DNA from 2 places in the Nonomuraea sp. NPDC050404 genome. Region 2 is predicted to be linked to the other one. Evidence: riboswitches for the same ligand, from Rfam matches in the RefSeq annotation. Region 2 holds a riboswitch; the other holds the start of a gene.

Region 1 (11,708 bases), on a different contig from region 2:
GGGCCGAGTTCGAGGCCGACCACGGCGACCCGGAGCTGGCCGTCAAGTACGCCAGGGCCGAGTACGCCCGCAACCCGAACCTCGTCGCCGCCGACGCCCTGGCCTGGGCGCTGTACAAGGCGGGCGAGCCGGGCGAGGCGCTGACGTACGCGGAGAAGGCCACCGCCACCGGCTGGCAGAACCCGCTGCTGGCCTACCACCGCGCCAAGATCGAGCAGGCCCTCGGCCGTTCCGTGCGGGTGGATCCAGGATTCGACCCGACGCTGCCCGCACTGGCGAGGTTCTCATGAGACTGCTCCGGCTCGGCCTGCTGTCCGCTCTGGCGGGCCTGCTGCTGTCACTGTGCGCGAGCATCGGCCTGGGCACCGCCGCCCAAGCACACAGCGGCACCGCCGCCCAAGCACACAGCGGCACCGCCGCCCAAGTACGCAGCGGCACCGCCGCCCAAGCACACCGGGGCACCGCCATGCACCCGCTCGGGCGGTTCACCGTCAACCACTACAACGGCCTGCGGGTCTCGGCCTCGCAGGTGCGCAATCTCGCCGTCGTAGATCTGGCCGAGTTGCCGACCCTGCAGGCCAAGCCGGAGGTGGACGCCAAGTACGCCGCCCGCCGTTGTGCCGCCCTGGCCGCCGCCCAGCGGCTCGTGGTGGCCGGCAGGACGGTCCCGTGGCGGGTACAGGACTCCGCCTTCGAATACGCCCCCGGTGAGGGGGGTCTGGAGACCAGCCGCCTGTCCTGCCGGCTCGTGGCCGAAATTCGCGCCTCGGGGGCCGTGAGGTTCACCGACGGGTTCGAGCAGGACAGGATCGGCTGGCGGGAGATCACCGCCGTCGGGGACGGGATGCGCCTGACCGGCTCCTCGGTGCCCACGACCAGCATCAGCCAGGAGTTGCGCGCCTACCCCGAGGACCTGCTGTCCGACCCGCTCGACCAGCGCGTCGCCACCTTCACCGTCTCGGGCCCCGCCCTGGGCCTGCCGGCCGGCTCCGGCGCCCCCTCCGGCGGAACGTCGTCCGGCGGGCTGGAGATCGGGATCGGCGGCCCGATCGGGGAGGCGCTGGCCGCGCTGGACCGCACGTTCACGGGGCTGATCGGCTCGGACACGCTGACGGTTCCGCTGGGCCTGCTGGCGGTCGGGCTGGCCGTGGTGCTCGGGGCCGGGCACGCGCTGATCCCCGGGCACGGCAAGACCATCATGGCCGCGTACCTGGCCGGGCGCCGTGGCCGGCCGCGCGACGCGCTGGTGGTGGGCGCCACGGTGACGGCCACGCACACGGCCGGGGTGCTGGTGGTGGGCCTGCTGCTGACGGTGTTCACGGCGCTGGCCGGGGAGTCGGTGCTGGCCTGGCTCGGGGTGGCCAGCGGCGCACTGATCGCCTTCATCGGCCTGCGCCTCCTCCTGAACCTCCGCCGCCCCTCCCCGCACGGCCACGGCCACGGCCACGGACATGGACATGGGCACGGGCACGGGCACGGGCATGGGCACGGGCATGGGCACGGGCATGGGCACGGGCATGGGCACGGGCATGGGCACGGGCATGGGCACGGGGAAGACGACCACCACGGGCACGCCACCGCCACCACCAAGCGGGCCGGTCTCATCGGCCTAGGCGTCGCGGGCGGCCTCGTCCCCAGCCCCTCGGCCCTGATCGTGCTGCTCGGCGCGATCGCCCTCGGCCGTACGTGGTTCGGCGTCGCGCTGGTGACCGCCTACGGCGTCGGCATGGCCGCCACCCTCACGATCACCGGCCTGCTCCTGGTCAAGCTGGTGGACCGCCTGGAGGAGCGCGCCTCGGCCGGCCGCCGCCTGGCCGCCAGGATCTCGGGCCTGGCCCCGCTGGGCACGGCCGCCATGGTCGTCCTCCTGGGCACGGGTTTGGCCCTGCGTTCCGTGACCGCCCTGTAGGAGTTTCCGAGTGCCAGCGTCCTGACCGGAACCCCGGGCAGGACGCTTGCTCATTTGTCGCCCTCGACAGAGTTTACGCAGGTCATAGCCGCTTTTCCTTTTACCGGGACCACCCCTGCGGGTATCTAGCCCCTACATTCCACCCATGGAGGTGCGAGATGGGAATGCTCATTGCCGCGCTGTCGCTGGCCCTGGGGGCAATTGCGGCGCTTCTGTGCTGGATTATCCTCCAGGCGCTCGGCGCGGACGGGGTGGCCGCGTTCAACACCAGCGCAGGAGCCCTGATAGTCGTCACCGGAGCGGTGATCGGAATCGTCCAGTTCATCAGAACCTTCGGAAAGCGCTCTTAGCCGTGCCGACGCCCCCGCCTGGTGGACGGCAGGTCGTGCCGCCCGGACAGGAACTCCTGGAAGGCGATCTTGGCCTTGATGACCGGCCGCCGCCACCGCTCCTCCCGGTGAATGGCCCTGGCCATCTTGCGCGGCGACTTCTTGGCGAAGAACCAGTGCGCCCACGGCGACCCGGGCCGCGCCAGCCGCAGCGCGCCCACCACCAGCATGGGCGGCACGAACAGCCCCGCCATCCCCGTCCAGATCTTGCCCTTCAGCAGGGTGACGACGGCGAGCAGCAGGTTGCCCACGATCAGCGCGGCGGGGTTGACCGGGGGGCCGTAGTTCCACGTCAGAGGACGCAGCCCCATGAGGAGCAGGCCGGTCACGGCGACCGCGATGAAGACCGCGTCCACCGAGGTCCGCCCCTCCTCCTCCCAGTACACGTCGTGCAGGTGCAGGATCAGCGCGAACTCGTCCAGCACCAGCGCGGAGCCGACCCCGAACACGGAGGCCGCGACGGCGGTGCCGATCTGCGACTCCGGCGAGACGATGAGCGTGACGCCGCCGACTAACATCAGCACCACGCCAAAGACCACGTGGTGGATGTGCATCTCCCCCACGTTGATGTTGCGGAACCAGCCGATCTTCGCCCTGATCAGGCGCACGTTGATGCGGGTGGCGATGAAGGCCGCGATGAGCATGACGAAGTAGCAGAACAGCGGAAGCCGTCCTGTGGCGACGATGCTTTGCTGAAACCAGTTCCCCATAGCCCTGAATTCGATGGTACGAGCCGCCGGGACGTTTTCGGCGGCATGCCCACGTCAGGACAGGAATGCCCGTAACAGTGCGGCCGTGCCCTCCAGGTGCTCCGCCACCGCCCGCCTGGCCGCGTCCGGGTCCCCGGCGAGGATGGCGTCCACGATGGCGCGGTGCTGCACGGCGGCGTGGTCCAGGTTGACCTGGAGCATCGGGATGGCGTTGAGCAGGTCGCTCACCCGGGAGCGGGCGTCGGCGCAGGTGGTGGCGAGCAGGTTGGAGCCGGTCAGCTCCGCGATGGACAGGTGGAAGGCCGTGTCGAGGCGCCGGTAGTCCTCCAGCCCCGCCCGGTTCAGGTCCGCGAGCCTGCGGGTGAGCAGGGCCCGCTGTTCCTGCGACAACTCGGTCGCCGCCAGGACCTCGGCCGCGCCGCACTCCACCGCCAGCCGGAAGGTGAGCGCGTCGGCGAGTTCCGCCCTGCCCATCTCCTTAACCGCCTGACGCAGGTCGCCGGGATCCGGCCTGGGCGGCACGTAGGTGACGAACGCGCCTCCGTAGCGCCCCCGGCGTACGTCGAGATAGCCCGACTCCGACAACGCGCGGATGGCCTCGCGCAGCGTCACCCTGCTGATGCCGAGCTGGACGGCCAGCTCCCGCTCGGGCGGGAGTTTGTCGCCGGGGGCGACGACGCCCAGCTTGATCGCCTGGAGCAGCCGTTCCACGGTCTCCTCGAAGGCGTTGCCCGCCCTGACCGGGCGCAACACCGTCATCAATCGTGCCGACTCGTCCAACGTGTCCTCAGGTCTTGACAAGCGATCCCGCCATACACATCAATGGTCTGAGACTAGCCCAATCAACGGGAAAGCGCCTCAGGCCAGATCGGAGCTGCGTAGCGTGGACGATCGAGGAAGCACCGGGTACCTTTCCGTCGCCGAATTGCGCGACGACGTGGCGGCCGGCCGGATCGACACCGTGCTCCTCGCGATCGCCGACATGCAGGGAAGACTTCAGGGCAAGAGACTGTCGGCGCGCTATTTCCTGAACGAGGTGCTGCACCACGGCTCCGAGGGGTGCAACTACCTGCTGGCGGTGGACGTGGACATGAACACCGTCCCCGGTTATGCGATGTCCTCCTGGGAGCGGGGGTACGGGGACTTCGTGATGAAGCCCGACCTGGCGACACTGCGCCGGGTGCCCTGGCACGAGGGGACCGCGATGCTGATGGCCGATCTGGCCTGGGAGGGCGGCGGCGACGTGGTGGCCTCGCCCCGCCAGATCCTGCGCCGGCAGCTCGCCCGTCTCGCCGAACGCGGGCTGGCCGCGTACGTGGGCACGGAGCTGGAGTTCTGCGTCTACGACGACAGCTACGAGGACGCCTGGAAGCGCGCCTACCGCGACCTGGAGCCGGCCAACCTGTACAACGTGGACTACTCGCTGCTGGGCACGGCCCGCGTCGAGCCGCTGCTGCGGCGGATCAGGCGCGGCATGGAGGGCGCGGGCCTGTACGTCGAGTCGGCCAAGGGCGAGTGCAACCTGGGCCAGCACGAGATCGCCTTCCGCTACGACGAGGCGCTGCGGACCTGCGACAACCACGTCATCTACAAGACCGGCGCCAAGGAGATCGCCGCCCAGGAGGGCAGGTCGATCACGTTCATGGCCAAGCCGAACCAGCGCGAGGGCAACTCCTGCCACATCCACATCTCCCTCCGTGGCGCGGATGGTGATCTGGTGATGGCGGGCGAGGGGCCGTACGGGCTCTCTCCGCTGGGCGCCCGCTTCATCGCGGGTCAGCTCGCCCTCATGCGCGAGCTGACCCTCATGTACGCGCCCAACATCAACTCCTACAAGCGTTATGTCCCCGGCAGCTTCGCGCCCACGGCCGTCAAGTGGGGCGTGGACAACCGCACCTGCTCGCTGCGGCTGGTCGGCCACGGAAGCTCGTTGCGCGTGGAGAACCGGGTGCCCGGCGGCGACGTGAACCCGTACCTGGCGGTGTCGGCGCTGATCGCGGCCGGGCTGCACGGCATCGACGCCGAACTGCCGCTGGAGGACCCGTACGGCGGCAACGCCTACACCTCGGGGGCCGAGACGGTGCCGCACACGCTGCGGGACGCGCTCGCCCTGTTCGAGGGCTCGAAGCAGGCCCGCGAGGCGTTCGGCGACGACGTGGTGGCGCATTACGCGAACAACGCGCGGGTGGAGCTGGCCGCGTTCGACGCGGCGGTGACGGACTGGGAGATGTTCCGTGGATTCGAGCGGATGTAGGTCATGAAGATCGTCAATCCGGCCACAGAAGAGGTCATCGCCGAGGTCGAGCTCGCCGGCCCGGCCGAGGTCGACCGGGCCGTGGAGCGTGCCAGGAAGGCGCAGGCGGCCTGGCGCGAGGTGGCGCCGGGCGACCGGGCGCGGCTGCTGCGCCGGTTCGCCGACCTGGTGGACTCCCACGGCGAGGAACTGGCGCGGCTGGAGCTGGCCAACGCCGGGCACACGATCGGCAACGCCAGGTGGGAGGCCGGCAACGTACGCGACGTGCTGCACTTCTACGCCGGAGCCCCCGAACGTAACCACGGCAGGCAGATCCCGGTGCCCGGCGGCGTGGACGTGACGTTCCAGGAGCCCCTGGGCGTCGTCGGGATCATCGTGCCGTGGAACTTCCCGATGGTGATCATGATGTGGGGGGTCGCACCGGCTCTGGCGGCGGGTAACACCGTGATCGTCAAGCCGGCCGAATGGACTCCGCTGACCGCGCTGAGGCTGGCCGAGCTGGCCCTGGCGGCGGGCCTCCCCGAGGGGGTGCTCCAGGTTCTGCCTGGGGCAGGGGAGGTCGCGGGGGCCCATCTGGTCAGGCATCCGGACGTGGCCAAGATCGTGTTCACCGGCTCGACCGAGGTGGGCAAGGAGATCGCCGCCGAAGCGGGGCGGCAGGTCAAGCGGGTGACGCTGGAGCTGGGCGGCAAGTCCGCAAATATCGTCTTCGCCGACGCCGATCTCGAAAAAGCGGCGAAAACCGCGCCCTATGCGGTCTTCGACAACGCCGGGCAGGACTGCTGCGCCAGGTCGCGGATCCTCGTCCAGGCCGGCGTGTACGACGAGTTCATGCACCGCCTCACCAAGGCCGTACGCGGCGTCGTGGTCGGCGACCCCCTCGACGAGGCCACCGAGATGGGCCCGCTGATCAGCGCCGAGCATCTGGACCGAGTGCGCGGCTTCGTCGAGGGCACACCCCACCTGCAAGGCGACTGCCCCCGGGGCAAGGGCTACTGGTTCCCGCCGACCGTGCTGACCCCCGAGCTCACCGACCGGGCGTTCACCGAGGAGATCTTCGGTCCCGTCGTGTCGGTGGTCAGGTTCGAGGACGAGGCGCAGGCCGTACGGATCGCGAACGACACCCCGTACGGGCTGAGCGGCTCGATCTGGACCCGTGACGTCGGGCGGGCGCTGCGCGTGGCCAGGGCCGTGGAGGCGGGCGCCCTGTCGGTCAACTCCCACTCCTCCGTGCGCTACTGGACCCCGTTCGGCGGCTTCAAACAGTCCGGCCTCGGCAGGGAACTCGGCCCTGACGCGCTCGCGGCTTTCACCGAGACCAAGAACGTCTTCATTTCGACGGAGTGAGTGGGATATGCAGCGGTTGCAGGATCGGGTGGCGGTCATCACCGGCGCGGCCGGGGGGATCGGGCTGGCCACGGCCCGGCGCTTCGCCGAGGAGGGCGCGAAGGTGGTCTGCGCGGACATCGACGAGGAGGCGGGCGTCAAGGCCGCCAACGAGGTCGGCGGCCTGTTCGTCAGGGCCGACGTGACCAGCGAGGATGACGTCGTCAGGATGTTCCAGACGGCCTGCGACACCTACGGCGGCGTGGACATCGCCTTCAACAACGCCGGCATCTCGCCGCCCGACGACGACTCGATCCTGGAAACCGGCATCGACGCCTGGCGGCGCGTCCAGGAGGTGAACCTGACCAGCGTCTACCTGTGCTGCAAGCACGCCATCCCGCACATGCGGCGCCGGGGCAAGGGCTCGATCATCAACGTCGCCTCCTTCGTGGCCGTCATGGGCTCGGCCACCTCGCAGATCTCCTACACCGCCTCCAAGGGCGGGGTGCTGGCGATGTCGCGGGAGCTGGGCGTGCAGTTCGCCAGGGAGGGCATCAGGGTCAACGCCCTGTGCCCGGGTCCCGTGGACACGCCGCTGCTGCGGGAGTTGTTCGCCAAGGACCCCGAGCGGGCGCAACGACGGCTGGTGCACGTGCCCCTGGGCCGCTTCGCCGAGGCGTCGGAGATCGCGGCGGCGGTGGCGTTCCTGGCCAGCGACGACGCCTCGTTCATCACGGCCAGCGAGTTCCTCGTGGACGGCGGCATCTCCGGCGCCTACGTCACGCCGCTGTAGGGGGCAGGTCATGCGTCGTCCCGTCATCGGCATCACCTGCTACGTCGAGTCCGCCTCGTTCACGGTGTGGCAGGACACGGCCGCGTCGCTGCTGCCGCACGCGTACGTGGAGCACGTCGTGCGCGCCGGCGGCCAGCCCGTCCTGCTGCCGCCGGCCGGCGCGCCCGCCGAGCTGGTCGGGCGGCTGGACGGCCTGATCCTGGCCGGTGGCGGTGACATAGATCCGGCCAGGTACGGCGCGGAGCCGCACGAACGCAGCGGCTATGTCCGGAAATTTCGCGATGAGGCCGAGTTCGCCCTCCTGGCGGCGGCACTCGACGCCGACCTCCCCTACCTGGGCATCTGCCGTGGCCTCCAGGTGCTCAACGTGACCCTCGGCGGCACCCTCCACCAGCACCTGCCCGACGTGGTCGGCACCACCGACCACTGCCCGGGCCCCGGCCTCTTCGGACGGCTCCCGGTCAGCCCGGCCCCCGGCACCCGCCTGTCCAAGGCGCTTGGCGAGGATCCGGTGACGGTCGCCCACTACCACCACCAGTCCGTGGACCGCCTCGCCCCCGGCCTGACCGTCACGGCTGCCACCGGGGACGGCACGATCGAGGCCGTGGAGGCGGACGCCTCGGGTACGTTCACCATGGCCGTGCAGTGGCATCCGGAGGTGAATGAGGACTCCGCGTTGTTCGAGGCGCTCGTACGGGCCTGCTGAACGCTCACCCGACCGGCTGGAGCCTCCCTTCGACCGTGATGGCGTCCGCGCCGTATTCGCCCTCCAGCCTGCCGCGCACGCCGTCGTCGGCCACCCAGACGCCGATCACGACCTTGCCCGTGATGGGATTGGCCGAGGTCGAGACGATGCCGGCGTCCTTCACCCCCTCCAGGCGCCGCTGGATGGCGAGCATTTCGGCCTCGGTGCGCTGCCCGGCGGTGATGCACAGCGCGCCACCCCACACCTCACGAATCCACCCCTCTCGCTCCGCCAGGTCACCGGTGAAACGCAGATTGATCACATATGACTCGGCGTCGACCTCCATCTGCTCCTCGGGGTGCGGCGGCATCGGGGCCAGCCGGTCGAGCCAGGCCCCGGCGAAGTCGTCGGCGGTCCTCGCCCGCTCAAGCGCCCTGTTCATGGTCTTCTCCGTGGTCCGCGCCGGGTCGAGGACCCGCCAGCCGCCTTCGGGAGCGGGGCACGGGGTGTCGAGCCCGAGCCCGTCCTCCTTCGGCGGCTTCCGCTCGTCCGGCTCGCCCGGCGGCTCAGTCAGCGTCAGCCGGGCACCGTCCCAGGTGCCCGTCACCCGGTAGGTGCCCCACTTCACTCCGCGCTCCGACTCGTGCTCGACCTTGCTCCAGTCCCAGCCCAGGACGTCGGGGCCGTGGCATTGGGGCGGGTCCGAGGTCATGAGCACAGGGCACAACTGCGGCCCGTGCCCGTCACCTTCGAGCACGGGAATGCTCGCCGTGTAGCGGATCGGCTCGGGCGGGCGGGCCACTTCCGTACCGCAGGACGCAACGGCGGACAACGCCACCACTATCGCCAACCGACGCATATCTCAAAGACGTCAGCGCGCCCGCAATGGTTCACCCCGCCCGCGACGCGACAACACACCCGTAACAGCACTAGGCTGGCGGACATCACCGACGAATCCGTGCGGGAGAGTGTCCTGGCAGCCGGTCAGGGCCCCTGAAGGAGCAAGCCCTCCCCGCGAACCTCTCAAGGCAAAGGACCGCGCGGCCGAGGTGTCCTCTGGAAAGCAGGCCTGCGGGGCCTCGCCGAAGGTGAAAGTCCGGCCAAAAAGTCGGGTGAAGCTCTCAGGCATCCATGACAGAGGGGGAGGATGCTGGCATCCACTCCTGTCCTGAGGTGCGACATATGTCCCGACCGACACCGCTACGAGACGTCCACGAGGACCTCGGCGCCACGCTCACCGACTTCGCCGGTTGGCTCATGCCGCTGCGCTACGGCAGCGAGTCGGCGGAGCACAGGGCCGTCCGCGAGGCGGCCGGGCTCTTCGACCTCTCGCACATGGGTGAGATCTTCCTGACTGGGCCGCAGGCGGGCCAGGCGCTGGACCACGCCCTGGTCGGCCACCTGTCCGCGCTGGCACCCGGGCGCGCCAGGTACACCATGATCGTGAACGAGCGCGGCGGGGTGCTCGACGACCTCATCGTCTACCGGCTCGGGGACGAGGAGTTCATGGTCGTGGCCAACGCCTCGAACTACCGGAAGGTCGCCGCCGAGCTGCTCGATCGCGCGAAGTCGTACGACGTGGTCGTCGAGGACCGCTCCGACCAGTACGCGCTGATCGCCGTCCAGGGACCCCGCTCGCAGGAGATCCTCGCCACGCTCACCGACGCCGACCTCGGCGGGCTCAAGTACTACGCGGGCCTGCCCGGCGTGGTGGACGGGCGGCGGGCGCTCATCGCCCGTACCGGCTACACCGGTGAGGACGGGTTCGAGCTGTTCGTCGCGAACCAGGACGCGGTGCCGCTCTGGCACGCGCTCATGGCGGCCGGTGAGCCGCACGGGCTCAGGCCGGCGGGCCTGTCCAGCCGCGACACGCTCAGGCTGGAGGCCGGCATGCCGCTGTACGGCAACGAGCTGAGCGCGGAGCTCACCCCGTTCGACGCGGGGCTGGGCAGGGTGGTGAAATTCGACAAGCCGGGTGACTTCGTCGGCAGGTCGGCGCTCGAGGCGGTCAAGGACGACCCGCCGCGACGCCGGCTCGTCGGCCTGGTCGCGCGGACCCGCCGGGTGCCGCGCCACGGTTACCCGGTCACCAAGGACGGCGTCGTCGTCGGCGAGGTCACCAGCGGTGCGCCCTCCCAGAGCCTGGGAAAGCCCATCGCGATGGCGTACGTGGACGCGGGCGTCGATTCAGGCCTGGCTGTGGACATCCGGGGCAGCCATGAACCTATGGACCTGGTTGAGCTGCCCTTTTACAGGAGGAACAAGTGAGCATGAGCATCCCTGAAGAGCTGAGCTACACCAAGGAGCACGAGTGGGTGGCCGGCCTCGACGACGGCATTACCGTGACCGTCGGCGTGACGGCCTTCGCCGCCGCGTCCCTCGGTGACGTGGTCTTCGTGCAGCTCCCCGAGGTCGGGGCGAGCGTCGAGCGGGGGGACTCCGTCGGTGAGGTGGAGTCGACCAAGTCCGTGAACGAGATCTACGCGCCCGTCGGCGGCGAGATCGTCGAGGTGAACCAGGCCGTCGCGGACGACCCGAGCATCGTCAACGGCGACCCCTATGGCGACGGCTGGATGTTCAAGATCCGTATGGCAGGCGACGCCGAGGACCTGCTCTCGCCGGAGGAGTACACGGCGCTCACCTCGAGCGAATCCTGACGTACCCGCCGGGGCCCCACCCGGGCCCCGGCCTCTCATGAAGGGCGCACATCAATGGCGATCAGCGTCTTCGACCTCTTCAAGATCGGCATCGGCCCGTCGAGCTCCCACACGGGCGGCCCGATGGCCGCCGCGCACAAGTTCGTGCGCGGCCTGCACGAGGACGGCCTGCTGGAGCGGGTGGCGCGCGTGGAGGCCATCCTGTACGGCTCGCTCGGCCTGACCGGCAAGGGCCACGGCAGCGACAAGGCGGTCCTGCTCGGCCTGTCAGGCGAGAAGCCCGAGCTGGTGGACGTGGACACCGTGGACGCCCGCATCGCCGCGATGCGCGAGTCGGGCACCGTCAAGCTGTACGGCGCCCGGGAGATCCCCTTCGTCGTGGGCGAGCACCTCGTCTTCGAACGCAAGATCTCCCTCCCCGAGCATCCGAACGGCATGCGCTTCACCGCGTACACGGACTCGGGGGAGCAACTGCGGGAAAAGGTCTACTTCTCGGTCGGCGGCGGCTTCGTCGTGGACGAGAAGGCCACCGGCGCCGACCGCATCAAGCCCGACGACACCGTGCTGCCCTACCCCTTCACCACCGGCGAGGAGCTGCTCAAGCACTGCTCCAACACGGGCCTGTCGATCTCCGCCCTGATGCTGGAGAACGAGCGCGCCTTCGGCCGCGACGAGGAGCAGATCCGCCAGGGCCTCCTGCACCTGTGGCACGTCATGTCCGAGTGCGTGCGCCGTGGCATCTCCAAGGAGGGCGTCCTGCCCGGCGGCCTGAAGGTCAAGCGCCGCGCCAACCAGATGCACCGCCGCCTGCGCTCGGAACACTCCGAGAAGGACCCGCTGCAGGCCATGGACTGGGTGATGTTGTTCGCGCTGGCGGTCAACGAGGAGAACGCCGCCGGCGGCCGGATCGTCACCGCCCCCACCAACGGCGCCGCCGGCATCATCCCCGCCGTCCTGACCTACTACGACCGTTTCGTCCCGCACG
Region 2 (11,708 bases):
GCCTGCCAGGCGGCCCTGGCCTGCTCCTCGCGGCCCTCCCGCTCGAACCCCTGGGCCAGGTGGCAGGCGGCCTGCGCGGCGTACTCGGGGTGTCCGGTGGCCAGCGCGGTCCTGGCGGCGGCCCTGGCGGCCTCCACGTCGCCGCGCTGTTCGAGCACCACGGCGAGCCCCACGGCCGCCTGCGCCCTGTCGGGGCCCTCCGGGTCCGCGGCCAGCTCGCCCAGTATCGCGGCGGCGGCCTCGAGGTCACCGCGTTCCGCCAGGAGGCGGGCGGTGTCGAGGGGCGGGGTCTCCAGCTCTGAGGACGTCAAGAGAGCTCCTTGGGGCGACGGTCGCACCGAAGCCTAACGACTTCTGGCGATCATGTCTGCTCAGTTGACGCCCTGGGCCTGGCCCCGATCCCGCCCGCCGGGAGGACCGGCGCGACCCTCACGCCACAACCAGCCGGAACGCCCCCGGGCGGGGCGCCGCACGACGGAGCGGGAGCGGCCGGTCGCCACCCCCGCGCCCGCGCGTGTCAGCCTCCGGAACGCCGTGCCGGCGGGCGATCCCAGTCCTCGTACACGAAGTGACGAGGCCCCCACGCCGCAGGCTCTCAGTCCTCGTACACGAAGTGACGAGGCCCCCACGCCGCAGGCTCTCAATCCTCGTACACGAAGTGACGAGGCCCCCACGCCGCAGGCTCTCAGTCCTCGTACGCCTCCAGCGGAGGGCAGGAGCAGACCAGGTTGCGGTCCCCGTAGGCCTGGTCGATGCGGCGCACCGGCACCCAGTACTTGCCGTCGCGCAGGGAGGGCAGCGGGTAGGCCGCCTCGCTGCGCGCGTACGGGTGCGGCCACTCGTCGGCGCTGACCGCCTCAGCCGTGTGCGGCGCGTTGCGCAGCGGGTTGTCGGTCCTGTCGTAGTCACCGGCGGCCACCTTGGCGATCTCGCCGCGGATGGCGACCATCGCGTCCACGAACCGGTCGAGCTCGCCGAGGTCCTCGCTCTCGGTCGGCTCGATCATCAGCGTCCCCGCCACGGGGAAGGACATGGTCGGCGCGTGGAAGCCGTAGTCGATGAGGCGCTTGGCCACGTCGTCCACGCTGACACCGGTCTCCTTGGTGATCTGCCGCAGGTCGATGATGCACTCGTGCGCGACCAGGCCGCCGCGGCCGGTGTACAGCACGGGGTAGTGCGGGGCCAGCCGCCTGGCCAGGTAGTTCGCCGACAGGATGGCCTGCTCGGTGGCGGCGGTGAGGCCCTCGGCGCCCATCATCCTGACGTAGGCCCACGAGATCGGCAGGATGCCCGCCGAGCCGTAGGGGGCCGCGGAGACGGGCCCGACCGGGGTGCCGTTGTGCAGCGGGTGGCCGGGCAGGTAGGCGGCCAGGTGGGCGCGGACCGCGACCGGGCCGACGCCGGGGCCGCCGCCGCCGTGCGGGATGCAGAAGGTCTTGTGCAGGTTGAGGTGGGACACGTCGGCCCCGAACTCGCCGGGCTTGGCCAGCCCGACCAGCGCGTTGAGGTTGGCGCCGTCCACGTACACCTGGCCGCCGGCGTCGTGCACCTTGGCGCAGACCTCGGTGATGCTCTCCTCGTACACGCCGTGCGTGGACGGGTACGTCACCATGATCGCCGACAGCGCGTCCCGGTGCTTGTCGATCTTGGCGTCGAGGTCGGCCAGGTCGACGTTGCCCTCGCCGTCGCAGGCCACGACCACGACGCGCATGCCGGCCATGACGGCGCTGGCGGCGTTCGTGCCGTGGGCGGAGGACGGGATGAGGCAGACGTCGCGCTCACCCTGGCCCTTGGCCCGGTGGTAGGCGCGGATGGCCAGCAGCCCGGCGAACTCGCCCTGCGAGCCGGCGTTCGGCTGGATGGAGACGGCGTCGTAGCCGGTCACCTCGGCCAGCCAGTCCTCCAGCGTGCCGATCAGCTCGCAGTAGCCCTCGGCCTGCTCATCGGGCGCGTAGGGGTGGATGGCGGCGAACTCGGGCCAGGTGATGGGCTCCATCTCGGTGGTCGCGTTCAGCTTCATCGTGCAGGAGCCGAGCGGGATCATCGAACGGTCGAGCGCGATGTCCTTGTCCTGCAGCCTGCGCAGGTAACGCAGCATCGCGGTCTCGGAGCGGTGGTTGTGGAAGACCGGGTGGGTCAGGTACTCGCCCTCGCGCGCCAGCGAGGCCGGCAGCGCGTCGGGGGCGCTCTCCGGGTCCACCGCGGTCCCGGCGGCGCCGAAGGCGGCCAGCACCCCGGCCACCTCGGCGGTCCCGGTCTTCTCGTCGCAGGCGATCAGGACGTGGTCCTCGTCCCGCCGCCAGAGGTTGACGCCCCGTTCGGCGGCGGCGGCCACGACGGCGGCGGCGCGGCCGGGCACGCGGGCCAGCACGGTGTCGAAGAACTCGCCGTGCACGACCTGCACGCCCGCCTCCCGCAGCCCGCCGGCCAGGGCGGTGGCGTGGCGGTGCACGCGGCGGGCGATGCCGGCCAGGCCCTCGGGGCCGTGGTAGACGGCGTACATGCCCGCGATGACGGCGAGCAGGACCTGGGCGGTGCAGATGTTGCTGGTGGCCTTCTCGCGGCGGATGTGCTGCTCGCGGGTCTGCAGGGCCAGGCGGTAGGCGGGGTCGCCGTCGGCGTCCACGGACACGCCGACCAGGCGGCCGGGGAGCTGGCGCTGCAGCCCCTCGCGTACGGACATGTACGCGGCGTGCGGCCCGCCGAACCCGAACGGCACCCCGAACCGCTGCGAGGACCCGACCGCGATGTCGGCGCCCAGCTCGCCGGGGGCGGTGACGAGCGTCAGGGCCAGCAGGTCGGCGGCGGCCACGACCAGCGCGCCGGCCTCGTGCGCCGCGGCGGCCACGGCGCGGAAGTCACGCAGCCGCCCGGACGCGCCCGGATACTGCACGAGCAGGCCGAAACACTCGGGCAGCTCGCCGTCCAGTGAGTGCTCGGCCAGCGTGATGCCCAGCGGCTCGGCCCTGGTGGCGAGTACGGCCTTGGTCTGCGGCAGCGCGTCGGCGTCCACCACGAAGACATCGCTCTTGGACTTGCCCGCCCGGCGGGCCAGCGTCATGGCCTCGGCCGCGGCGGTGGCCTCGTCCAGCAGGGACGCGCCGGAGACGGGCAGGCCGGTCAGGTCGGAGACGACGGTCTGGAAGTTCAGCAGCGCCTCCAGGCGGCCCTGCGAGATCTCCGGCTGGTACGGGGTGTAGGCGGTGTACCAGCCCGGGTTCTCCAGCAGGTTGCGCCGGATGACGGCGGGCGTGACCGTGTCGTAGTAGCCCAGGCCGATCATGGAGGTGAGCACCCGGTTGCGCCCGGCCAGGGCGCGCAGTTCGGCGATGGCCTCGGCCTCGCCGATCGCGGGCGGCAGCTTGAGCCGGTCCTTGGCCCTGATGGCCTCGGGCACGGCCACCGCCACCAGGTCCGCGACGGATTCGAAGCCCACGGCCTCGAGCATGCGCTGCTGCTCGGCCTCCGAGGGGCCGATGTGCCGGGACGAGAACGGCGGAGCTGACAGATCGGTCATGGGGTGTGCCTCCCGAGGCTTATGGAGACCGGCGCCAGGGCGCGGACGAGTGCCGGATCTCCCCCTCTGTCAGCGCGGCGCCGTGACGGCCGTCCGCGACCTGAGAGCTTCACCCCCGGTGGGGCTTGCACCGTCGGTGAGGCGCGCCTGGCGGGTGCGCCTGCTTTCCAGAGTTGCCTCGCCCGAGCGGTACAGGGTGCCTGAGAGATTCCGGGGAGGTTTGCTCCTTCGGCGCCCCGGGGGCTCGGTGGCCCTCGAGGACTCTCCCGCACGGGGTCGTCAGCCTTGCTGTCCTAGATTACTACCTTAAGCCGCGAATGCCGTTCTGGAGGGGCCCCACGCCCCACCTCCTGCCCCATCGTCCTCATGGCTGCGCCTGCCCGTACGCGTGGCGCCGGGCAGGATCACGGGATCGGGCGGAGGTCAGCCGGAACGGCGGGCCCGGCGCCTGCGGGCGAGTTCGTCAGCGGGGTGGTCGGCCGGGACGCTGTCCTCGACCGCCGCGCGTTCCCCCGGCAGCTCCGCGAGGGAGCCCTCGACCTCTCGCCAGACCCGGCCCAGCGCGATGCCGAACACGCCCTGGCCGCCCTGGAGCAGATCGATCACCTCGTCGGCCGAGGTGCACTCGTAGACGCTGACGCCGTCGCTCATGAGCGTGATCTGCGCGAGGTCGGCGACCCCGCGGTCACGCAGGTGCTGCACGGCCGTGCGGATCTGCTGCAGCGACACTCCGGTGTCGAGCAGCCGCTTAACGACCTTGAGCACCAGGATGTCGCGGAAGCTGTAGAGCCGCTGGGAGCCCGAGCCGTGCGCGGCCCTGATCGTCGGCTCCACCAGGCCCGTGCGCGCCCAGTAGTCGAGCTGCCTGTAGGTGATGCCGGCCGCGGCGCAGGCCGTCGGCCCGCGGTATCCGATGTCGTCCGGGACCGCCGCCGGCTGCTCGTCGAAGAGCAGACCCTGCTCTCCGGCACGCTGCCGCGCGCTCTCGCGCCGCACCGGATCTTCCTGGCCGGCCGTCTTTCCCTCGCCGCTGCTGACCGCCACGCGGACCTCCGGCTTTCTCTCATCCCGTGGCCTGATCTGGGGGTACGCAAAGGGCGACCACGGGTTTCACTTGCACCGTAGGACCGTGACCATGCTCAGTCAACGATCCGGCTCGGCGCGTCGTGAAGCGTAAATGCACTGAAATACCTACCCCGCCCTGCCGAAGTCTTCGGGAGTGATCGTGTCAAGGAACTCCCTGAACTTCTCCACCTCGTCTTCCTGGTCGTCCGGGATGATGACTCCGGCCTCCTGGACGACCTCCTCGCTGGCGAAGATGCGCGCCCCCGTGCGCAGGGCGAGCGCGATCGAGTCGGACGGCCGCGCGCTCACCTCCACGCCGTTGGAGAACACCAGATCGGCGAAGAAGATGCCGTCGCGCAGGGCGACGATGTTGACCGCGCGCAGGCCGACGCCCAGGGCGCTCAGCACGTCGCGGAAGAGGTCATGGGTGAGCGGCCGCGGCGGCGGCTCCTCCGCCTGGGCCAGGGCGATGGCCGTGGCTTCCGTCATGCCGATCCATATAGGAAGGAACCGCTCCCCGTGTGCCTCCTTGAGCAAGACGATCGGCTGATTTGTGGGCATTTCAACTCGAACGCCCACGACCTCCATCTGCAACACGGGCTGCTCCGTATTCCTGACCGGTCACCCGGCACAGCTCTCTTCGATCATCGCTTCTGCTGACTTGGCTTCGCAATTCAACGTAACACCCGGCGGGCCTGGAATGTGCCTCCGCCTCCCAGCTCGCCACGGTCTCAGCGCCCAAGGACCGATCGCACACCGATTCGCACGAGGGATGCGTGCAGGTCGAGCAGGAGCGTGGACAGCTCCCTGGCGACCTCGTCCGCCTCGCCGATGGCCCCGGGACGGCGCCGTTTCAGTATGGGGGCGACGGTCTGCTCGACCAGGCCCGCCTCGCGCTCGGCCGCCGCCTTGACCGCCCGCAGGTGGCGGGCGTGCAGGCCGAAGCGGGCCAGGGCGCCCACGGTGCGGGCCACCTTGAGCGCCTCCTCGTCGTAGCGCCTGGCCACGGGGGTCAGCAGGCCGTAGTCCTCCAGCTCGGCGAGCGTCTCCTCGTCGATGGCCGCCGCCTCCAGCAGCTCGGCCCTGCTGAGCCTGATCTCCTGCGCCTGCTGCACCGCGCGGGGACGGCCGAAGCTCTCGGCCATCCTGTCCTTGATCACCCGCAGCGGCAGATAGTGGTCGCGCTGCTCGGTGAGGATGAAGCGCAGCTGCTCCACGTGCAGATGGGTGAACTTACGGTAGCCGGAAGGGCTGCGCTCGGGCTCAATCAGGCCCTCGCCCTCCAGGAACCTGATCTTGGAGATCGTGACATCGGGGAACTCGCCCTGAAGCAGGGCGAGCACCTCCCCGATGCTCATGTGCGAGCGCGCCGCCTGAGAACTCATGCGGGCCCCCGCATGGATCTTCCCGCCTCCATCGATCGCCCGCCGCGCTCGCTCATACGCCGGAGTTGCCCCGCATCAGGAAAACAAGGCGGAACTTGCCGATCTGCACCTCGTCTCCGGAGTGCAGGGGAACCTCCTCGATGCGCTCCCGGTTGACGTAGGTGCCGTTGAGGCTGCCCACGTCGCGCACCGAGAACTGCCCGCCGCGATGGCGGTAGAACTCGACGTGCCGGCGGGAGACCGTGATGTCGTCGAGGAAGATGTCGCTCTCCGGATGGCGACCGGTGGTGGTCAGCTCCTTGTCGAGCCGGAAGCGGCTCCCCTGGTTGGGGCCCCTGGTGACCGTGAGCAATGCCGTGCCGGGCGGGAGTTGCTCGACGAGCGCCCGCTCGGCGAGGAGCATGTCGCCGGCCTCAGCCTCATACGCCTCGATTCCCGCGACGGAGATCGTCGATGTGGTATCCCCCGGGACCTCGGATCTGGTCAACGGTGACCCACAGCGGGAACAGAAACGGGCATCCTCGGGGTTGGCGTGCCCGCACTGCGTGCAGTAGACGCTCGGCATCGATCGGCTCGGCCTCCTACCGCGAAGACGCGGCGACGGTGCTCAGGGGCGCGCCTCGCTTCGCTTTATCAAGTTTGCGAATGCCGCAACTTACGCTGATCAGCGGCAAAGGTCAAGACGGGGCGCTGCACGTTGGTTTGGACGCAGACAAAGTTACCGCCGCCCCCGCCCCGTGGTCCATGCCGCCGCGCGTTTCTACATTACGATCTTTCCGCACTCCGTGGGCACGTCATTTCCGATCACGGTCTGTGACGTTATCAGCCGGCGGCCCGCCCGACGATCCGGGCCCAGTGTCCGGGCGATCAACCGGCCGCCTGCCCGACGATCCGGGTTCCGCGTCCGGGAGATCAGCCGGCGGCCCGCTCGACGATCCGGGCCCAGCGTTCCAGCAGGGTCTGGGCGGCGTCCACATCCGTGGCCTCGGCCCAGAGGTCGGTGACGGGCTCCGCGGCGGCGGGCAGGACCAGCACCCAGCTGCCGTCCTCGCGGGCCACCCGCACGCCGTCGGTGGTGTCGACGCGGTGGCCGTCCGGCTCGGACTCGGCGGCCTCGATGACCGAGCGCATGACGGCGCCCTTGGCCGCCCACGGTGTGGGCACGGTGCGCTTGAGCAGCTTGACCTCGGGGATCCTGGCGTCGATCTGGCTGAGCGACAGGCGGGTGCGGGCGACCAGGCCGAGCAGGCGCATGAACGCGGCCAGCCCGTCGATCGCGGGGCTGAACTCCGGCACCACGAAGCCGCCGCGCCCGTCGGCCGCGAAGATCATGTCGGGGCCCGCGGCGGCCGAGGTGAGGGCGTCCAGCGCGGTGGAGGTCCACTGCACCTGCACGCCGTGGAAGCGGCAGACCTGCTCGGCGACCCTGGTCGTGGTGACCGGCAGGGCGACCTGGCCGCCCCTGCGCTCGGCGGCGACCAGGTCGAGCACGACGAGCAGGGCGCGTTCCTCCTCGATGAGCTGGCCCATCTCATCCACCAGGGCGATGCGCTCGCCGACCGGGTCGAAACGCACGCCGAAGGCCGCCCGCGAGGAGCTGACCAGCTCCGACAGGCGCTGCAGGTCGCGGCGGCGCCCGGCGAGCGTCTCGGTGGGCGAGACGTCGTCGAGGCGGGCGTTGACCGTGAGCACCTCGACGCCGACCCGGCCGAGCAGGGTGGGCAGCACCAGCGAGGAGGTGCCGCCCGCGCAGTCCACGACGACCTTCATGTCCCTGACGCCGGCCACGCCGACGTGGCGCAGCAACTCGTGCGTGTAGTCCTCCACGGCCCTGGCGGGGTAGGTCAGCTCGGCGATCTCGCCGGGGAAGGCGCGGCGGAACTCCTGCCGGGAGAAGACCCGCTCCAGCTTGCGCTGGGCGGCCGGGGGCAGGTCGGCGCCGCGGGTGTCCATGATGACGATGTCCACGCTCTGCGGGTCGCCGGGGGTGGTGCGCAGCGCGATGCCGCCGGCGGCCGACTCGCGGCCGGTGTGGAAGCGGGTGACGGGCAGCGGGGCGGCCTCCAGGTCCAGCACGTTGATGGCGCCCGCGGTGAGCGCGCCGATGACGGCCCGCTTGAGCGCCCTGGCGGCCAGGGAGCAGTCGCGGGAGGTGACGACGTACTCGCCCTTCTTCAGCGTGGTGGCGTACGCGCTGGCCAGCCGGACGCACAGCTCGGCGGTGATCTCGACGTTGACCAGGCCGCTGACGCCTCTCGGGCCGAACAGGTTGCGCTGGCCGCGCGACTCCCAGATGACGCTGGTGTTGACGACCGCGCCGGCCTCGATGGTCTTGAACGGGTAGACCTTGACCCCGCTGGAGACGTACGCCTCGGCCTCGATGACGCATTCGTCGCCGACGACGGCGTTCTCCTCGATGCGGGCGCCCGCCATCACGTCGGTGCTCTTGCCGATGACGCAGCCGCGCAGGTGGGTGCCGGGGCCGAGGTAGACGTTGTCGTGGACGATCGCGCGGTGCAGGAACGCGCCCTCGCGGACGACGGCGTTGTTGCCCAGCACGGTGAACTCGCGCAGTTCGGCGCCCGCCTCGACCTTGGCGTACTCGCCGACGAGCAGCGGTCCCTTGAGTATGGCGTCGGGGTCCACCGAGGCCGAGTCGGCCACCCACACGCCCGGGGACAGCTCGAACCCGCCGATGTCCAGCTCGACCTTGCCCGACAGGGCGTCTGCCTGGGCCTTGAGATAGCTGTCGTGGGTGCCGACGTCCTCCCAGTAGCCGTCGGCGACGTAGCCGTAGATGGCGGCGCCCTGTTCGAGGAGGGCGGGGAAGACGTCGGAGGACCAGTCCACGGGCTCGCCACCGGCCACGGCGTCGAGGACCTCGGGCTCCATGACGTAGATGCCGGTGTTGACGGTGTCGGAGAAGACCTGGCCCCAGGTGGGCTTCTCCAGGAAGCGTTGTACGCGGCCCTCGTCGTCCAGAATGATGATCCCGAATTCGAGAGGATTGGGGACCCGCTTCAGCCCGATCGTCACCAGGGCCTCGTTCTCCCGATGAAAGCTGATCATTTCGGATAAGTCGATATCCGTGAGCGCGTCACCGGAGATCACCAGGAATCGGTCGTCGCGCAGGCGGTCGGCGGCGTTCTTGACGCTGCCCGCGGTGCCGAGCGGGATGTCCTCGGTGGCGTACTGCAGGCTCATGCCCAGTTCGTCGCCGTCGCCGAAGTAGTTGCGCACGAGGGCGGCCAGGAACTGCAGCGTCACCACCGTCTCGGTGACGCCGTGCCGCTTGAGCAGGCGCAGGACGTGCTCCATGATCGGGCGGTTGACCACGGGCAGCAGGGGTTTGGGCTGGTTGGCGGTCATCGGACGCAGCCGAGTGCCCTCCCCGCCCGCCATGACGACCGCCTTCACCCGATCACCCCTTCTTGGCCGCCGTTACGAGTTGGCGCACCTGTACCACATACAGCACCCCCGCCCACCAGTACAGGCCCGTTCCCCAGAGCGCGAAGGCCCACCCGGCAATTCGGGCTATTTCGGCATACCACCCCGAATGGGAGGCAAGGAAGAGGAGCGGGAACGCGTACATCAGGTTGAACATGGCAGCCTTGCCCAGGAAATGCACTTGAAGTGCCTTATAGCCATGTTTGCGAAGTACAGGAATGAAACTCGCGACGAAGAGTTCGCGGCCCAGGATGACCACGACCAGCCACCACGGGATCACGTCGCGCAGCAGGAGCGCGAGGATGGTGGCGAACACGTACAGCTTGTCCGCGGCCGGGTCGATCAGCCGCCCCAGCTTGCTCGTCTGGTTGAACGCCCGCGCGATCCAGCCGTCGAGCCAGTCCGTGAAACCGGCCACCGCGAGAACGGCGATGGCCCACCCGTCCGCCTTGGGCACGAGAACCAGCCAGAGGAACACGGGGACACCGAGAAGGCGCAGGAAGCTCAGCAGGTTGGGAACCGTCCAGATCCGGTCCTCGGCGGAAGTTTCACTCACGCAGGAGACCCTACTGCGTGGAACTGCGGCGCAGCGGTCCGCACGGGCCCGGCTTTTCCCGCCACGGCCCAGCTCTCAGGTGCTTCTCAGGTGCCTGCCGGGCGCTTGTCAGGTGCTTGTCAAGTGCGCAGGAAGGCGTGGGTGCGGCCCGCTTCCTCGAAGCCGAGGCGGGCGTAGAAGTGGCGGGGCCAGTCGTCGGCGTCGGCAACCAGGAAGATGAGCTCGGCCTCGGCCGCCCGGGCCAGCAGGGCGCGCATGAGGGCCCGCGCGTGGCCGTTGCCGCGGTGGTCCTCGCCGGTGAAGACGCTCTCGATCTGGGCGACGCCGCCGTGGGCGTACAGGTCGGCGCGGGCGGCGATCGAGCCGTCCGGGGCGCGCACCCCCCAGAAGCCCACCGCCGACGCGCCGTCCCGCCGGAACTCCACCCGGCGGACCAGCCCGTCGATGGCCTCGTCCGTGGCCTGGGGCAGCGTGCGGCGCCAGTCGCGCCGCAACACGGGCGCCAGTTCGTCCAGCCCGAGCCGCTCGGCCGGCGGCGGGTCGTGCGGGACCGGGCCGCGGAAGGCCATGACGAGGTTCGTCTCGTGCTCGTAGCCGGCGGCGGCGAACGCGGGCGCGCACGCCGTGCCGAGCCGGTCGTCGTCCACGCACACCAGCCGGTGCCCGCGCCCGGCCAGCACCTCGTCGGCCGCCGCGATCAGCACCTCACCGGTCACGGGCGCGGACTCGCCGGCCGCCGCCGACGCCGGGTGGATGATCAGCTTGTTGTCATCGTACGAGCCGGGGAACCGGTCGTCGAGCACCGCGAACCCGCCCGGCACCGGCACCTGCCGCGGCGACCTGCGGCGGGCGAAGCCGTGCAGGAAGTCCACGGCGCGCGCCAGGTCGGCGGCCCTGCCGCCACGGTTCAGGGCCGGGCCCCTGGCGAGCTCATCCACCGGCCGCCCGCACCTGTCCGAGGAACGCCTCGATCAGCCCCGAGTCCTTCACGCCCGGCGCGGTCTCCAGGCCGCTGGACACGTCCACCCCCCACGGGTCCGCGGCGGCGATCGCCTCGCGCACGTTGGCCGGGGACAGGCCGCCCGCCAGCATCCACTGGCCCGTGGGCCGGCCGCGCACGGCGGCCCAGTCCCACGGCTGGCCGGAGCCGGCGTGCGGGGCGTCCACGAGCAGCAGGTCCTCGTCGTAGGCGCCGCATCGCAGGTCGGCCTGGGCGTCCACGGCCCTGATCAGGCGGACGCCGAGGTCCTTCAGGGCGGTGAAGTCCGCGTGCGGGTGCTTGCCGTGGAGCTGGACGGCCCGCACCCCGGCCGCGCGCGCCGCCGCTCGTACCGTCTCCGGGTCCTCGCCGCGGAAGACGCCGACGGTGAGCACGTGCGCGGGCACCAGCGCGGCCAGTTCCGCCGCCCGCTCGGGGGTGATCCGGCGGGGGCTCCTGGTCAGGACGAACCCGATGGCGTCGGCCCCGGCCGCGACGGCGGTGGCCACGTGCTCAGGCCGGCTCAACCCGCAGATCTTCACATACACCCTGCCCTGGCCAAGATGCTCTGCCCTTGACGGCGGAGAGGGAATGGCCATCGTCTGTCGCTCCGATCGATTATGGTTGGCGTGTCGTCGATAACCAAGACGGCATGTTGGACGGCCCCAGGGCATGGGGTCGCAGCGCGGGGAGCCCTCCAGGCACTGGCCGGGGCTGTGAACCGCGAACCACCTGGCGCGACCCAGGAATCTTAGTCCT

Evidence for each region. Region 2 has a riboswitch for glycine ahead of gcvP (aminomethyl-transferring glycine dehydrogenase). Riboswitches for the same ligand answer to the same signal wherever they lie in the genome.
Region 1: another riboswitch for glycine. It lies ahead of gcvT (glycine cleavage system aminomethyltransferase GcvT); the one in region 2 lies ahead of gcvP (aminomethyl-transferring glycine dehydrogenase).

Annotation. Positions count from the first base shown of each region.
Region 1 covers NZ_JBFAKB010000012.1:183,562-195,269, forward strand. The annotation lists gene AB0I81_RS31865 (tetratricopeptide repeat protein) at 1-290, shown strand, start outside; gene AB0I81_RS31870 (High-affinity nickel-transporter) at 287-1,909, shown strand; gene AB0I81_RS31875 (hypothetical protein) at 2,068-2,259, shown strand; gene AB0I81_RS31880 (hypothetical protein) at 2,256-3,008, opposite strand; gene AB0I81_RS31885 (FCD domain-containing protein) at 3,063-3,767, opposite strand; gene AB0I81_RS31890 (glutamine synthetase family protein) at 3,892-5,262, shown strand; gene AB0I81_RS31895 (aldehyde dehydrogenase family protein) at 5,266-6,609, shown strand; gene AB0I81_RS31900 (3-oxoacyl-ACP reductase) at 6,617-7,381, shown strand; gene AB0I81_RS31905 (gamma-glutamyl-gamma-aminobutyrate hydrolase family protein) at 7,392-8,087, shown strand; gene AB0I81_RS31910 (hypothetical protein) at 8,092-8,898, opposite strand; glycine riboswitch at 9,018-9,115, shown strand; gene gcvT (glycine cleavage system aminomethyltransferase GcvT) at 9,249-10,334, shown strand; gene gcvH (glycine cleavage system protein GcvH) at 10,337-10,723, shown strand; gene AB0I81_RS31925 (L-serine ammonia-lyase) at 10,778-11,708, shown strand, end outside.
Region 2 covers NZ_JBFAKB010000001.1:609,270-620,977, forward strand. The annotation lists gene AB0I81_RS02700 (hypothetical protein) at 1-311, opposite strand, end outside; gene gcvP (aminomethyl-transferring glycine dehydrogenase) at 686-3,517, opposite strand; glycine riboswitch at 3,695-3,796, opposite strand; gene AB0I81_RS02710 (MerR family transcriptional regulator) at 3,941-4,561, opposite strand; gene AB0I81_RS02715 (bifunctional nuclease family protein) at 4,709-5,179, opposite strand; gene AB0I81_RS02720 (MerR family transcriptional regulator) at 5,314-5,967, opposite strand; gene AB0I81_RS02725 (FHA domain-containing protein) at 6,020-6,532, opposite strand; gene AB0I81_RS02730 (mannose-1-phosphate guanyltransferase) at 6,880-9,384, opposite strand; gene AB0I81_RS02735 (CDP-alcohol phosphatidyltransferase family protein) at 9,389-9,970, opposite strand; gene AB0I81_RS02740 (GNAT family N-acetyltransferase) at 10,090-10,908, opposite strand; gene AB0I81_RS02745 (phosphoribosylanthranilate isomerase) at 10,901-11,548, opposite strand.